2 regions of the Desulfitobacterium sp. LBE genome follow, and region 1 is predicted to be linked to the other one. Evidence: riboswitches for the same ligand, from Rfam matches in the RefSeq annotation. Region 1 holds a riboswitch; the other holds the start of a gene.
The links. A riboswitch is a leader RNA that binds a small molecule or an ion and turns the genes downstream of it on or off. The one in region 1 is predicted to bind cyclic di-GMP.
Positions count from the first base shown of each region.

Region 2: linked by a shared signal. The riboswitch ahead of DESLBE_RS11540 (HD-GYP domain-containing protein) and the one ahead of DESLBE_RS25935 (Na+/H+ antiporter NhaA) in region 1 are both predicted to bind cyclic di-GMP.

Region 1 is NZ_VLKD01000001.1:5,448,100-5,456,057, forward strand. Features, by position in the region: gene DESLBE_RS25900 (FadR/GntR family transcriptional regulator) at 1-563, shown strand, start outside; gene DESLBE_RS25905 (4Fe-4S dicluster domain-containing protein) at 686-1,729, shown strand; gene DESLBE_RS25910 (DUF2085 domain-containing protein) at 1,759-2,127, opposite strand; gene DESLBE_RS25915 (zinc ribbon domain-containing protein) at 2,130-2,513, opposite strand; gene DESLBE_RS25920 (hypothetical protein) at 2,558-2,866, opposite strand; gene DESLBE_RS25925 (NAD(P)/FAD-dependent oxidoreductase) at 2,995-4,254, shown strand; gene DESLBE_RS25930 (hypothetical protein) at 4,347-4,916, shown strand; cyclic di-GMP riboswitch class I at 5,015-5,109, shown strand; gene DESLBE_RS25935 (Na+/H+ antiporter NhaA) at 5,297-6,466, shown strand; gene DESLBE_RS25940 (HutP family protein) at 6,806-7,234, shown strand; gene aroH (chorismate mutase) at 7,252-7,617, shown strand; gene aroF (3-deoxy-7-phosphoheptulonate synthase) at 7,698-7,958, shown strand, end outside.
Region 2 is NZ_VLKD01000001.1:2,425,303-2,433,260, reverse strand. Features, by position in the region: gene caiB (L-carnitine CoA-transferase) at 1-1,097, shown strand, start outside; gene DESLBE_RS11555 (FAD-dependent oxidoreductase) at 1,208-2,500, shown strand; gene DESLBE_RS11550 (4Fe-4S dicluster domain-containing protein) at 2,497-2,784, shown strand; gene DESLBE_RS11545 (catalase) at 3,108-5,084, shown strand; gene DESLBE_RS11540 (HD-GYP domain-containing protein) at 5,199-6,260, opposite strand; cyclic di-GMP riboswitch class I at 6,364-6,451, opposite strand; gene DESLBE_RS11535 (ISAs1 family transposase) at 6,647-7,753, opposite strand; gene DESLBE_RS11530 (MBL fold metallo-hydrolase) at 7,923-7,958, shown strand, end outside.

The DNA.
Region 1 (7,958 bases):
AATTGATGGGACTGCTTGAGGTGCGCAGCGGCGAGGGGACCTTCGTTCGTAAATTGCGTTCCGAATCGGTAGTGGCGCCTTTAGCGTGGATGCTTACCATGGAGAAGGGAACCGTGCTTGAGTTGCTGGAGATTCGGAAAATTCTTGAGGTCCAGGCTGTAGGGATGGCGGCTGAACGTGCCGAATCAGAGGATATAAGAGAATTATCGGCGGCCTTGGATCGCTTGCAGGACGATTTACACAGTCCTACTTCTGATGGCTCTTCAGACCATCGATTTCATTACGCCATTACCCGGGCGACCAAGAATAAGATTATGATCCGGCTTATGGACACCATATCGGATCTTATGAAATATAGCCTTAAGGCGAGCCGTTCGAAGCTTTATGAAGGCAAATACACTCCGGCCCTTCTTTTTCAGGAGCACAAAAAGATTTATGAAGCGATTGTGGCCAAGGATGTGGAAATGGCCAGGAACTATATGCTTACTCATCTTACCGGTGTAGAGGAAGAAATCTTAAAAGGCTTCACTGAAGAAAATGAGGCAATAACACCTATATATTAGGCTTGAGATAGGACAGGAAAGTATTGGGACAGAGCGTAAAAGGCTCTGTTCTTTCTTTTCTCAGTTAAAACGTTTATACTAAATCTAAAGAATAAATTAAGTGGCACTAAGAGGTGAAGCAGATGCTCAACACATGTCAAATGGTTTATCACCATAAGAATTGTTTAAATACTAAAAAGCCCTACGCTAAACCCTGCCGGTTATGCATAGAGGCTTGCCCTCATCAGGCTGTCTCTGAATATCGTGAAATCGATGCCAAAAAATGTACCGAATGTGGGGCGTGTATGGCAGTTTGCCCCAGTGACGGTTTTGTGGATCGTTCGACGGATCTCCTGCACACCTATCTTGAGGAGCATGGGGAGATTATCCTCAATTGTCCTCAGGCAGCCCCTCTGGGTTTTGAGATACCTTGTCTGGGAGTCATCGATGGCGATTTGTGGCTGGCCCTGATCCATGCCGCCAAAGAGAAGAATGTGGTGATTCATACGGGCAAATGCGCAGAGTGCCCTGATAAAAAAGCCTGTGCCTTAAGCGTGAAAACCTTCAAAGCCATTCATGAGAGCTGGCCGGATCATCCCCCGATCGTCATTCAAGTTAGCCCTGATCAACCGGGGGAGGCGGCAACACCTGGAACCGGTTCCCCAAGCAGAGCTGCTCTGCCCCAAAAGGAGCCGGCGGAAAAAAGAGGGTGGAGGAAGAAAGGCTGGGAGAAGCTTGAAACCATCTTGCCGGGGTTGACTGCGGATGAAGCCTACCCAATCCCCCGCACACGCCAATTATTAGTAAAGCGGATGCAAGCTTATCCCCAGGATAAGATGCCCATACCTGCTTTGCAAGTGGGAAATATTTGCACCAGCTGCGGAGTATGTGCGGCCATCTGTCCCCAGGCAGCCCTTACCAAAAGGGAAAACGGGGATGAGTTAACCCTGATCTATGAACCGTATAAATGTGTCCGTTGTCAGCGCTGTGTCACTATCTGCAACCCGAAGGCCCTGGAATTTGTGCCAAAGCAGCTGTCCCATCGTCACTACACAGGCAAGATTCTTCTTCATAAGGGCAGTCCTAAGCATTGCACCCGCTGTGGCAAACTAGTCTTCGATAATTCTGAACCCCCCATGTGTGTCGCTTGTGCTTCCTCTTCCGGTGACAGCATCTTTAATGCTTAGCCCCGTATAGGGTCTTTGCTTTGTTGTATTTAAAACATGATATAATCATACAAGAGCCTGCCATGATTAATACCCATCAGAATAATTTTAGCCAGTAAAAAAACAGTAGCGATTCCTGCCCCAATGCCGGTCAATAGTCTGCGTTTATTCGTGCTCTCCCCTAACCCCAAATATTGAACACTCCCATCGATTCCTAAGGGAATAAGCAAGAGAATGATCGTTCCCAGTGGTACAGGGTGATACTTCAAAGCAAGGAGTGCGCCAAGGATATAGCCGAAGGCTATTCCGGTACATCTTGCACAGACTGGAAATTGGCGTCCCCTGAAAAAGAAGGATCGTTCAGGCAGACGGTGGCATAGAAACAAATAATGCAGGGCTTTGCCAATGTTTATGTTCATGCTCAATAACCTGTTGCCGCACTAAATCCTCCCCAGACAATACCGAACACATAAAGAATCATGCCAAAGGCAACTCCGCCTATGGTCCAATTACAAATGGATTTGGCTTTTTCAGGCTCCTTGGTATGCCAAACAAAAAAAAGGATGATACCGACAACCGGCATACAGAATGAAGCGGCCTTGGCTGTTTTGGGAGCATTCTCCTCTTTCAAAGCAGCCCCTTTCGTAATAAGCTGCGCTCCGCAATTCTTGCAAAGTTCATGCTTTGATTTAGTATTCGCACCACAGGCTTGGCAATGTTTGGTTCCATGGAGCGGCTTGACTCCACAGTTTGGGCAGACCTTAACTTTTTTGCCAATTTCCATACCACATTCGCGACAGAACATTCCTTCTCTCCCCTCTCTCTCAGTGAGTGTAAAAACAGCCGGAGCTAATTATGATGGTGATGATGACCGCAGCTGCAACCCGGCCCGTGAACATGTGGGGCAGGTGAAGAGCCGTCTTGTTTGGAGGTCCCTTTTTTAATAGGTTCTCTTAGCAGTTGATTCATTAAATGCTGGGTATGGGAAAGTGGCTGCTGCTGAATTTCCAGAGCCAGCTCAATGGCTTGGCGCAGCGTTTCATTAGGCACTCCCAAGGCTTTGGCATCCGTAACGGCTGAGCGAAGGCTGGCCAGGGCATTCGTAGCTGCAGCAGCAGATATCTGTATTAATAAAGTCGTTTTTTGATCCAATTCCATAGTGATTCCTCCTATAATTGAATTTAAACTTAATATAGCATAAGAATGTGGCAAGCACAAAAACTTTAAACAAATCCATGATGTATACAGTCGATTTTCAAGGGATTGGATTCAAGAAAGGATTAAGAATGAAGAAAGAACGCGTTATTGTGATCGGAGCAGGAGCAGCCGGACTTATGGCTGCAGGCCAAGCCGCCCTGAAGGGGGCCGACGTGCTGCTCCTGGAAAAGAAAGAACGTCCCGGGCGTAAAATTGCCATTTCCGGCAAAGGACGCTGCAATCTGACCAATGCAGAAAATGTGGGGGATTTTATTCGGAATTATCCAGGCAACGGACGTTTTCTCCATGGCATCTTAAGAGAATTTGATAATGTAAGGCTTTGCGATTTCTTTGCTCAGTATGGTGTTGAGACCAAAACTGAGCGGGGAGGGCGGGTGTTTCCTGTCTCGGATGATGCCGAGCAAATCGTTGAGGCCTTGCTCAAGTATATTATGGATGCAGGGGTGGAACTGGCCACCGGACAGACGGTGGAAGAGATACTCCTGGGTGAAGAGAAGGTCCGGGGTGTGCGTTTAAGCAATGGGAAAGTCCTTGAAGGCAAGTCGGTGATCGTCTGTACGGGAGGGGGGTCTTACCCCGCCACAGGCTCCGCCGGAGATGGCTACAAGATGGCTCAAAAGCTGGGGCATAAGGTGATTCCCCCACGGCCATCTCTTGTTCCCTTGAGAACTTATGAAGATTGGGTAAAGCAGGTTCAAGGGCTTTCCTTAAGGAATGTGGAAGCCACGTTGTGGTATGGCGGGAAAAAGCAGCAAACGGAGTTTGGGGAGATGCTTTTTACTCACTTCGGCGTCTCAGGACCCATCATTCTCACCTTAAGCCGTTGGGCAGGCGAAGCGTTGGCCGGCGGGGAGAAGGTTCGCTTGACCCTTAACCTTAAGCCGGCCTTAACTGCGGAGCAATTGGATCAGAGAGTGCAGAGAGATTTCAAGAAATACTTGAATAAGCAATTCAAGAACTCACTGGATGAGCTGCTTCCCAAAAGCTTAATACCCCTGGTGATCCAATGGTCCCAAATTCCCCCGGAGAAAGCGGTCAATAGCATCAATAAAGAAGAAAGAAAACACCTGGTCCATGTGTTGCAGGAACTTCCTTTAACTATCAAAGAGACGCTGCCTTTAGCGGCAGCTATCGTGACCGCTGGCGGAGTGGATGTCAAAGAAATCGATCCCAAGACCATGGCTTCCAAAAGGATTAAGGGACTTTATTGGGCCGGAGAAGTAGTGGATGTGGACGGAGTGACGGGAGGATATAACCTGCAGGCAGCCTTTGCCATGGGGTACCGGGCCGGCCGGGGGGCGGGGGAATACGCCTTAGTCGATGACTAGTACTCCATAATACCTAGAATCTGCACATTCTAAGATAAGAATCATGTCTTAGTTCCGCCACGGTTGCATAAACTGGTGATGAGGTGAAGTTTATGCGTCGGTGGCAATTTTTTAGTAAGTATAAAAAGCGGAGTGGGTTCATTCCTCGTTCCGGAAGAAGCGCACCCCGTGTCAGGAACTATCGGCATAGTGCGCCCACGGGCTTGCTTAGATTTGAGAAGGTCATTATTCGGGCAGTGGTTCTCTCTGCTGTCTTCTTGGTTTTAGCTCAAATGGCCTTAGGGTTAGCCAAAGACCCTGTAGGTTACTATATTTCCGTGGCCCAGAACATAGAAGCCCCCTCCTTGGACAGTACACCGGTATCAAGTACAGTCACTCCGAACTTGATTCAGGAAACGATTCCCCAAACCTCCCTGATCACCCTCAAGGCGGTCCCCGCTGCTCCGGTTCGCGTGATCCAAAATGGCAAAACGCTGGGAACGTTGGCACGGGGAGAACTGGAGATTCCTGTTCAAACAGGAGTAATTCAATTGGATGGAACCAATGTGTCCGCTATTGTTCGCATCCAGGTGATTAAGAAAGATTCCGCCCTGACAGAGCCGCGGCTTAATCAGACCCTAATGATCGAGCATAATATTCAAACCTTGAGAGTCGGGCGCTGAAGTATGGAAAACAAGAAAAATGCAGAAATTTGCCGGGTTTTATTGCTTAAGGCAGTTTATCTATGCTATACTAAAGTATCTGAAAATTATATTATCGTTGATGGTTGGAGCAAACTTTGTGAAAGCAAAGGACGCTAAAGCTATGGGTCTAAGGCCGTCGCGCAAGACCGGCTAGGATCGCCAGGCTACAAGTAGTTAGAACTTCTTAGGGGAGAGTAGTTCCTTTTTGGACTACTCTCTTTTTGTATGCTTTTTTTGCCCTGTTGGGAAGAATAAAGGGTTGAGCAGCAGTATAAGGCAGCCGGCAGTGTCGCCTTTTGTGGGGCGTGAAAATATAAGGAACATTTTACACATTATTTTTAACTTGAGGAGGAAGACCAGTGAGTACGCAGAAAAAGACCATCAATTTTTTGCAGGAGTTTTCGATTCCATTAATTCTAGGTGTCCTTATCGCACTTGTTTGGGCTAATTTAGCGCCGGAAAACTACCATCATTTTGTCCACAATGAAATTATCGGCCATATATCTCTTCATTTCTTTGTCAACGATATCTTTATGGTGTTCTTTTTTGCCATGGCAGCGATAGAAATTACTCAAAGCCTGCTGCCCGGAGGAAGCTTAAATCCCCTTAAAAGGGCGATCAATCCTCTGATGGCCACCCTTGGCGGAGTTCTGGGCCCAGCCCTTGTCTTTCTTGGTTTAAATGCCCTGATCGGGAGTCCTGAGTTTGCCAGAGGCTGGGGTATCCCTACAGCCACCGATATTGCTTTAGCCTGGCTGGTGGCAAGGGTAGTGTTTGGAGCTCAGCATGCTGCAGTCTCTTTCTTGCTGCTTCTGGCTATTGTCGATGATGGCATCGGTCTGATGATTATTGCCTTCTTCTACCCTGATCCCGCCAACCCGGTGGCACCCCTCTGGTTATTGCTCACTGTGGCGGGTATGCTGGTTGCTTATCTGCTCAGACGCAAAAATGTTCAGAGCTACTGGCCTTATATCATCTTTGGGGGAATTCTGAGCTGGGCCGGCCTTTATCTGGCGCATATTCACCCGGCTTTGGCCCTGGTGTTTATCGTTCCCTTCCTGCCCCATCCTCCCCGGGAGGAATTCGGCTTATTCGAAGATGATCCCCAGGATCACTCCACTCTGAAAACATTTGAGCACGAGTGGAAAATATTCGTGGACTTCGGCCTGCTTTTATTTGGATTAACCAATGCCGGGGTGGAATTCTCAGAAATCAACACTCTCACCTGGCTGGTTCTCATTGCTCTCGTCGGCGGAAAAACCATCGGCATATTCCTCATGGGTTCTTTGGCTACAGTCATCGGCTTTCCCTTCCCCAAAGGCATGGGGTATAAAGAGCTCCTGGTGGCCGGCGTGATAGCGGCTATGGGACTTACCGTTGCCCTATTCGTCTCGGGTGTAGCCTTTGTTGATCCGGGTCTGCAGGGAGCAGCAAAGATGGGAGCACTGTTCAGTGCAGTTGCGGCGGTCATTGCTTTTGCCTTGGGTAAAGTGCTCGGAATCAAGAAAGTCAAAGACACTCAGGCTTAAGGTGTGGCTGGAGCAGGTCCTCTGGGAGCGGGGCCTGCTTTTTCTTTTGGCTCCTGTCTTGAAAATGATCCCAATGCATTATATAATATAATTTAATATCTAATCCGACAGCTGGTGTAGGGCATAGTGTAGGACGGTTGTGGTTCTCTTATTTTTTACTCTTAAATTTAATAAAGGAAGGATGGTAGGACGGTGATTTAGTGAATTAGACACCGTAGGTGTCTTTTTTGTTTTCTTTTTTAGGCAAAATGTCCTAATGTGCTAAAGCACATAGTGTAGTACTATTAAGGATGGGTTAATCTAAGCCAAGGAATCCCTTTAGGGAAAGGAATGAATAGAATGGTTGCTGAAAGTAAGAAAATTGCTATGGCGGCGATGCGGATGGCTATGGCTGAAAGCCGTGAAGAGGAAGTTCACTTGAAGGACGGTTTCGGACGCCACGGCATTCGCACTGTGGCGGTGGATTATGGGGGCGAATATCTTACAGCTATTAAAAAAATCGTGGAAAGAGCCATTGTTGCCGCGAAACGGGAAGGGGTCATTCAAGAAACCCATGGCGATGAAGGAGCCGTTGCCGGTGCAACCCGGGAAGCTTTGAGCCAGATTATGCCCAAGGCCATGGGATTGAATATCGGTGGAAAAATAGGCATTGCCAGAAGAGATGAACATTTATCGGTAGCGGTTTTCTTCGGCGTGGGTTTATTGCATTTGGATGAGGTGGCGGTAGGCCTGGGACATAGGGCAGCGCCGAAAGAAATCAAGGACTAAAAGGGAGGTGAACCAATGTGACAAGAGTTCGTGGTATACGGGGTGCCATTACGATTCAAGAAAATAATGCTGAACACATCCGTGAAGGGACACAAGAGCTTTTGCAGGAGATGATCAAGTGCAATTCTTTAGCAACAACGGATATTATCAGTGCCATCTTCACCCTGACCAAGGATATTGATGCGGCATTCCCGGCGACTTTCGCCCGCCAGCTGGGCTGGGACCGGGTCCCTATGATCTGTCTGAATGAAGTTCCTGTTCCGGGTTCACTGCCGATGTGCATCCGCGTGCTGCTTCATGTGGAGTCTGCTTTGACCCAGGAAGAAATTCATCCGGTTTATCTAAGGGATGCCGTTAATTTACGCAGAGATCTTGTTGAGTAGAGTTGTATTATGGTAGATTTTGCTCACCTTGCCGGTGAGTAGTGGAAAAATGTAGGATGGTAGTTAAGGAGTGGAACATTATGATTATCGTATTAAAGCGTGGAGCCGGTGAGGCAGAGGTTCAGGAAATCAATGAGCGTTTAAGCCAGGAAGGATTCAAAATTCACCTCTCCCAAGGGGTGGAGAAGATCATCATCGGTGCTGTAGGGGATCGCTCACGGCTGAAAGCCCTGGATCTGGAAGCCCTGCCTTGGGTAGAGAAAGTGGTTCCGATTCTGGCGCCGTACAAACTTGTCAGCCGTGAATTTCAGAGTGGGAATACCATTATCAAGATCGGCGAT
Region 2 (7,958 bases), 3.0 Mb from region 1:
ATGCCAAGGTTCCCTGTATGAGCCGTGTAGCCACCGGCAACGCCTGGCAGCAGGACCGCCGCAATCAGCGGAATCTTTCTATTGATATATCCCTCCCTGAAGGAAAAGAGATATTTCTGAAGTTGATGGAAGATACGGATGTTTTTATTTCAGCAGCCAGGGGCGGGCAGTACGAGAAACTGGGCCTGGGAGATGAAGTGCTCTGGGAGCGAAATCCCCGCCTGGTGATTGTAAAGATTTCCGGTTTCGGGCAAACCGGGCTGCCGGACTATATGAACCGGCCCAGTTATGATCCCATCGCCCAGGCCTTTGGCGGCTATATGGCGATGAATGGATTTCCAGGGATGCCTTCCATGCCCACGAATCCTTTAACTGCCGATTATATGAGCGCTTTGTTCGCTTTCGGAACTTCCGTAGCGGCAGTCATGAAAGGCAGGGAAACAAGCCGGGGGGAAAGCATTGATTTGGCTCAATATGAAGTCCTGATGCGCACCCAGTCCCGCTATCCCATGGATTTTCTGGAACAGGGGATTCCTTTTGTCAAAGAGGGCAGTCATAGTGCTTATTTTGCCGGCTATGGGACCTATAGCTGTCAGGACGAAAAAGAAGTCTATATGCTTTATTTGGGTGCGGGAGTGCTGAAAAGAGGTCTGCCTTTTATGGGCATCGAGTTCGGTACGGAAAAAATTCCGCCCGGCACCAATCTGCTCTACCTTTCTTCCCCTGAGGGACAGCTTTTAGAGGAGAGGATTAAAGCTTTCTGTCAGTCCCATACAGCAGAAGAGGTCGAGAAAGCCTTCTTAGCCCATGGGGTGCCTTGTTCCAGAATTATGGATTACAACGATTGCCTTAAGGACCCCCAGTATGTAGCCCGGGAAGTGTTTACCGAATGGAAGAAAGTCAATGGGGAGTCTGTAAAAGGAGTCAACATTTTCCCCAAATTCAAGAACTACCCGGCACAGATCTGGAGGGGAGCCCCCAATATCGGCATGGATAACGAAGACATTCTCACAGAACTGGGATTAACTGAAGAACAGATTAAGGAGTTATACGGGAAAAAGATCTTAACTCAAAGGGATTATTTAAATAATATCTAGGAGATTATTGATGCCAGACTTTCATGTTGCTTGGCGGCATCACTGATGGATTGAAAAGTATCTGCGGAGAGATACCGGTGACGAAAGTCAGATGCAAAGGGGTGTAAGCAATGTCGGAGGATAAATTCGATGCAATAGTCGTCGGGGGCGGAATCGCCGGAACAGTAGCCGCTTATTTGCTGGCTAAGGAGGGCTTGGAAGTCATCCTTGTGGAACGGGGCAATTATGCAGGGAGCAAGAATATGACAGGCGGGCGGATCTATAGCCATAGCCTGGAGAAGATCATGCCGGATTTTGCCCGGGAAGCCCCTGTCGAACGCCGAATTACCAGAGAAAAGATCAGCTTAATGACCAATGAAAGCAATGTTACTTTGGATTTTTATTCTTCCAAGCTGGGTGTGCAGGGCAGTGATTCTTATTCCGTTTTGAGAGGGGTCTTCGATCAGTGGCTGGCTGAAAAGGCTGAGGAGGCCGGTGTACAGATTATACCGGGGATCCGGGTCGATGACCTAATTATTCGGGAAGGAAAAGTCTGCGGTGTGGTGGCAGGAGAGGATGAGCTGGAAGCCGATATCACAATTCTCGCCGATGGTGTCAATTCGCTCCTGGCTCAGAAATTGGGATTTAGGGGAGAGTTGGCAGCCCACCATGTGGCCGTGGGAGCGAAAGAAATCATTGAATTGCCACCCCAAGTTATTGAAGACCGTTTTAACTGCAATGGCAATGAAGGAACGGCCTGGCTATTTGCCGGGTATCCCTCTGACGGGCGTGTGGGAGGTGGATTCCTGTATACGAATAAATCGAGCATTTCCCTGGGAGTAGTCACGACCTTAAGTGATGTGATCAAAGGAAGCAAAACCGTACCTCAGATGTTGGAAGATTTTAAACAGCATCCGGCTGTCCAGCCGCTTATTAAGGATGGCAAGATGATTGAATACTCCGGTCATCTTGTACCTGAAGCCGGATTAGCCATGATCCCCAAGATTGTAGGCAATGGAGTTTTGGTCGTCGGCGATGCCGCCGGATTCTGCATCAATTTAGGCTATATGGTACGGGGGATGGACTTTGCGGTGGCATCGGCCGAATGTGCGGCTAAAGCAGTACTTAAAGCCAAAGAAGCGCAGGATTTCAGCGAGGGATACCTTCATTGCTACCAGGGGTTATTGGAGCAGAGCTTCGTTATGCAGGATTTAAAACGATATAAAGATTTCCCCCACTTCCTGGAGGAAACCCCGAGAATTTTCAATGAGTATCCTAAAATGGCGGATGATCTGCTGACAGACATGTTTGTGGTCAAGGGAGAACCGGCCCAGCCCTTAAGAAAAACCATCATGCAGCATGTGAACAAGATAGCATTGCTGAACATTATCAAAGACGGCTGGAAGGGGGTGCGTTCACTATGAGTCAGGTCAATGTCGATCAGAAGCTTGGGGTCAATAAGTTCCATGTGGATGAAGAAAACGCCCATATTGTCATGAAAGAGGGGAATATCGATCGGGCGGAATATCAAAAATTGGTTCTGGCCTGTCCGGCAGGGTTATATAAAATTAATGACAGCGGCGACATTCAATTTGACTACGCCGGGTGTCTGGAGTGCGGCACCTGCCGGGTGCTTTGCGGTAAAACCCTTTTGGATAAATGGGAATTTCCTCTGGGGACCTTAGGTGTGGAGTTTAGATACGGGTGAATTTCTATTGAATTGAGAAGGCAATAAAAGAGAGGCTTAACCGCACAATGGGTTTCAAGCCTCTTTTTTGCTTCAGCTTCTTACTTCTAAACACGCCGGTAGAAAGCTGGCGTAGTAGGCAGTGTCTATCTGCTTTGATCTTGCATATAAGCTCGTCTGGGCGGGCATAATGATTTTCGAATCGCGTAGACCGAGGAAAGCCGGAATTTTAATTCCGAGAACCTACATATATGAAAATGAGGTGAGTCAGATTGAAGGATAACAAGCCCAATAAAAAGCGTGAGCAATTAGAGCCGTTTATTCACGAATCAGAAGGAAAGAAAATGACATCGAATGAAGGAATCACGATTTCTGATGATGAAAACACATTGACGGCCGGCGAGCGCGGGCCAACACTTATTGAAGATTTTCTTTCCCGGGAAAAACTAGCCCACTTTGATCGTGAACGTATTCCTGAACGTGTCGTCCATGCCAGAGGATACGGGGCACATGGAGAGTTCCAGCCCTATGAATCCTTAGCAGATTTAACGATGGCTGATTTTTTGCAGGACCCCAATAAAAAAACACCCTTGTTTGTCCGCTTCTCACAAGTCGTTGGCTCCAAAGGCTGTAATGAGACCAATCGGGATGTCCGGGGTTTTTCCATTAAGTTTTATACCGATGAGGGCAATTTCGACTTGATTGCCATTAACATGCCGGTGTTCTTTATTCAGGATGCGATTAAGTTCCCTGACTTAATCCATGCGGTGAAACCAGAGCCGGACAATGAATATCCACAAGGTCAGACAGACCACAACACCTTCTGGGACTTTATGGCGAACAACAAAGAAACTGCCCATATGTCTTTATGGATTGCCTCGAATCGCGCCTTTCCCAAAAGCTTTAGAACCATGGAGGGATTTGGGGTACATACCTTCCGTTTAGTGAATAAGGATGGAAAATCCCACTTTGTTAAATTTCATATCAAGCCCTTGCTGGGCGTCCATTCATTAATCTGGGATGAAGCCCAGCGTCTTGGTTCAGATGCTGACTTTCACCGCAGAGACTTATGGGAAAATATAGAGATTGGCAACTATCCGGAGTATGAGATGGCTATTCAGGTCATTAAAGAGGAAGATGAGTTTGCCTATGATTTTGATCTGTTAGATCCGACGAAATTGTGGCCGGAAGAAGAGATTCCTTTACGCAGAATCGGCAAGATAATCCTTAACCGCAATGTGGAAAATGCTTTTGCTGAAACCGAACAAAGCGCCTTTCACCCTGGGAATATTGTGAGAGGGATTGACTTTTCCAATGATCCGCTCCTGCAAGGGAGATTGTTCTCCTATACCGATGCCCAGCAGGCACGGCTTGGTCCCAATCATCAACAACTGCCGATCAATCGTCCAGTATGCCCATTTGCCAATAATCAGCGTGACGGCGCTTCGAGGCTGGTTATTGATCGCGGAAAAGTTGCTTATCATCGCAATGGGCTTGCGAATAATAGCCCGTATACGGTACCAGGCACCCAAGGCGGGTTTGTCACGTATCCATACACCGTAGAAGGACATAAGGTAAGATCAACAGCTCCTTCCTTTAAGGATCATTACTCTCAGGCAAAAATGTTCTGGAATAGTATGAGTGAGGTTGAAAAGCGTCAGATTATCGGCGCTTACTGCTTTGAACTTGGCAAATGCGGACCCTTTGTCCGGCAGGAATGGGTTAATGTGCTTGCTCATATCAGCACCGAATTGGCCAAGAGCGTCTCCAAGGAATTAGGCACAACTGTGCCGGCAGATGTCGAGGAATCTCCGGTGACGAAGTCCTCTCCGGCCCTTAGCCTGCAGAATACGATTTTTGTGCCGGATACATTGCGCGTCGCGGTTTTCCTCGCTCAAGGCTTCGATGGCCCCGGTGTAAGCAAAGTGTTGGAAACTTTGGCGGCCGCCAAATTAAGAGTGGTCATTGTCCACGATACCTTGGGGACGGTCAGTGGAACCGAGGGGGTAACCTATGAAGTCCATGACAGCTTTTTAACGGGTTCCCCACTTGTCTATGACGGGATACTTATCGTGGGAAGCGGCAATATCACCCCCTATTTTACGTATACAGCACAGAAATTTACAACGGATATCTACAACCATTTCAAACCCATCGGCATCATTCAAAAGGGTGATGCTGTACTGAAACCGCTGGGCTTATTGGCTGATGAGGGGATCGTAACGGATTCAGGTCCGGAGTTTGCAAGCAGATTTATCAAGGCCATGGCCAAGCAGAGATTCTGGAACCGTCCAAGTTTTCTTTATCCTGCTCTGGTTTAATGCAAATGAGACCGTTTCCCGGTATTCCACCGGGAAACGGTCGTTTCTTTCGGACAGATGCTGATAGAGGACATGGCAATGTGATAACGGTAACGCTAAAACACCGGAGGAGTATTACTCCAGAATGGATTCGATAAAAAGGGTCCGTTCCTCGACGAGATTGTATTCTTTCGCTTGGACACGGGAGAGGGTTTGATCGGCTACTAAAACCCTGATGATGGGGCGCATAGGCAGGCTCTTATTTTGCTCGACGACAATACCTGTTTCTCCGGTACTCAGTTTTACGGTACAGCCTGTGGGATACGCGGCAATATGCTTAAGAAAAGTAATCACGAGATCCTTAGGGAAAAACTTCTCAGCACTGCCCATAAGAATTTCGCAGGCCTCATAAGGCGGAATGCGGGTATGTCCTGGACCGTCATTCACTAAATTATCATAGAAATTAGCAATGCCGACAATCTGAGCCCACTGGTGAATGGCATCTCCCTCGAGCTTACGAGGATAGCCGTTGCCATTGAGACGCTCATGGTGCTGGAAGGCAATATGGGCACTCAACAAATTCAGCTCCCGTTTTGTCCGGAGGATATCGAAACCGTGATTGGTGTGAGTTTGGTAAAGAGCCGCTTCCTTGGGAGTAAAGGGTTCTCGCTTGCTTAGGAGCTTCTTGGGCAATTTCACAGTGCCAATATCATGGAACAAGGCACCGATGGCCAGCCCTTCAAGATTTTCCCGATCCAGGCCCAGGGCCTTACCCAGTACGATGGAAAGAACGCAAACATTGACGGAATGGGCAAAAATCTGATTATCGTAAGTTCTCATATCTGTTAACCCGATGAAGATATCCTTTTGGAAAAGGATATCCTGAATAATATTGTCAATGTTCCTTTTGACATTAAAACCGTCAAAGTCTTTTCCCACTTTCACAGCCTGCACAGCATTATCCAGGGACGCCATGGCCTCCCGCCGGTGCTCTTCAGAGATAATATCCTCTACGATGATATCCTTGCTTACCTCATCGTCAATATAGAGAATGTTGATGCCAAGGGTTTTTAAACGGTCTATATAGGATTTGGTCAGAGCCATCCCTTTCCCCAGGAGTACACGGCCATCATTGGCATAGATTGTTCGCCCTAGAATATCCCCTTCCTTAAGCCTGTTTATGCTTAACTGACGCATTGAACGTTCTTCCTTTCAAAATCATCTTAATAAAAATTATAAAAACAGTATAAAATTAAAGTCGCCATGTGAACTGGCGACAAAGGTGTTTAAAGCTTAAGGCTTCGGTAGCTTGGCGATCATCAGGAGTGTATCCAGGAAGACCCATAGCTTTGCGTCCCTGGCTTTCGCCAGGTTTGCTATTGTCGAATCACTAAAGTACAGGCTATGCTATTTTAAGTATCGAAATATTTAAGGCTTTATCATCCATTCTATTATAAGGGCTAAGTTTTAGCTTCACAACATCTTCTCCCCTAACAGTTGGAGAATTTTTAAGAGGGTAGAGTAGACACGACAAACGCATGAAAATCTTTATCCACATAGCTCCATGTATGCCCATTAAAAAATTACATACTGAGAATTTGACCCATATATTTGGCAGGATTGGAACAAAAGGCATACCGCTTACTTTTCAATGAAGCTCTCATTCCTATATCTAATAGCTTCAAGATAGGCAAACACATTTTCCGCAATATATTCAGATTTAATGCTGCATTTTTATCCAAGGTTGTGTTGTTATCCTCTCGAAAGGTTACGTCCAACTGCCAGTGCATACTTTCTATGGCCCAATGTCCTCGCACTGCTTTGGCAAAGAGTTCTGGCTGGACAGGCAGGCTGCTGATATAATATCGCTTTTCCTCTGTGACTTTTCCCTGTTTTTCGATGGTTTTGACGACCATTCCTATGCTCTTGAGCCCTTTCCATCGTTCTTTGTCCGCTAGCCATGAAACATCTTCACTTTGATAATAGTCCCGCTTTTCCATCTGACTCCGGGCTTTTTCTAGGGTTCTTGTATGTCCTGACCCTTTTTTAAACTCTTCTTCCTCAAAGTAAAGCGCGATGTCCTTATATAAATTGGCCTGGTTTTCTTTGACCGCTAAGACATAATCCGCTTTTTGGTTTACGATTTGTTCTGCAATCTTGGTTTGAGTTCCCATGGCATCTATCGTGATCACGCTGTTCTTTAGGCTTAGAGTCTTGAGCAATTCCGGGATGGCTAGGATTTCATTTTCTTTTTCTTGGATTGTTTTTTGTCCAAAACATACTCCGTCGTCTTTGGACCATGCAGACACGACATGCAGAGCCCGTGTTTCATTGACCCTACTTCCGCGCATGGTTTTTCCGTCGATATTAATGATTTTCTTGAGCTTTTCTCCTTCCCCGCGGCTTAACATGTCATTCCATGCTGCTTGTATTCCCCCCATGGTCTCTGGAGTAATTAAGCCCATCACTCGCTGTAGTGTGTCGTGGGACGGTATTCCATGAGGGATGTCTAAATAGTTACGTAATAGCTCCTCATGGGATACTGCAAAAATCTGTATTTCTTCCCATGTATCCGCATTCCCCAGCATTCCAAATAAGACGATAACCACGATGTCCATGAGTTTGTGCTTTGTTTTGTGGGCCTGCCTTGGGTCGTTGATCTGTTCTATTCTTTTGAATAGTTCCTTCATGGCAATCTCCTCCTATTCCTTAGGAAGATCTTACCATGCTTTTTGCTTTTTATTAATGATATTTTTCATGCGTTTGTCGTGGTAGAGTAGAGCGTATGTCTATGAATCACAGGATAGTTGTGTTAGAATAATCGGAATAGTTAATTTTTTAAATATTGAGGTGAAAAGAATGATTCGGGAAGTCTACCCCCAGATTTACTTAAAT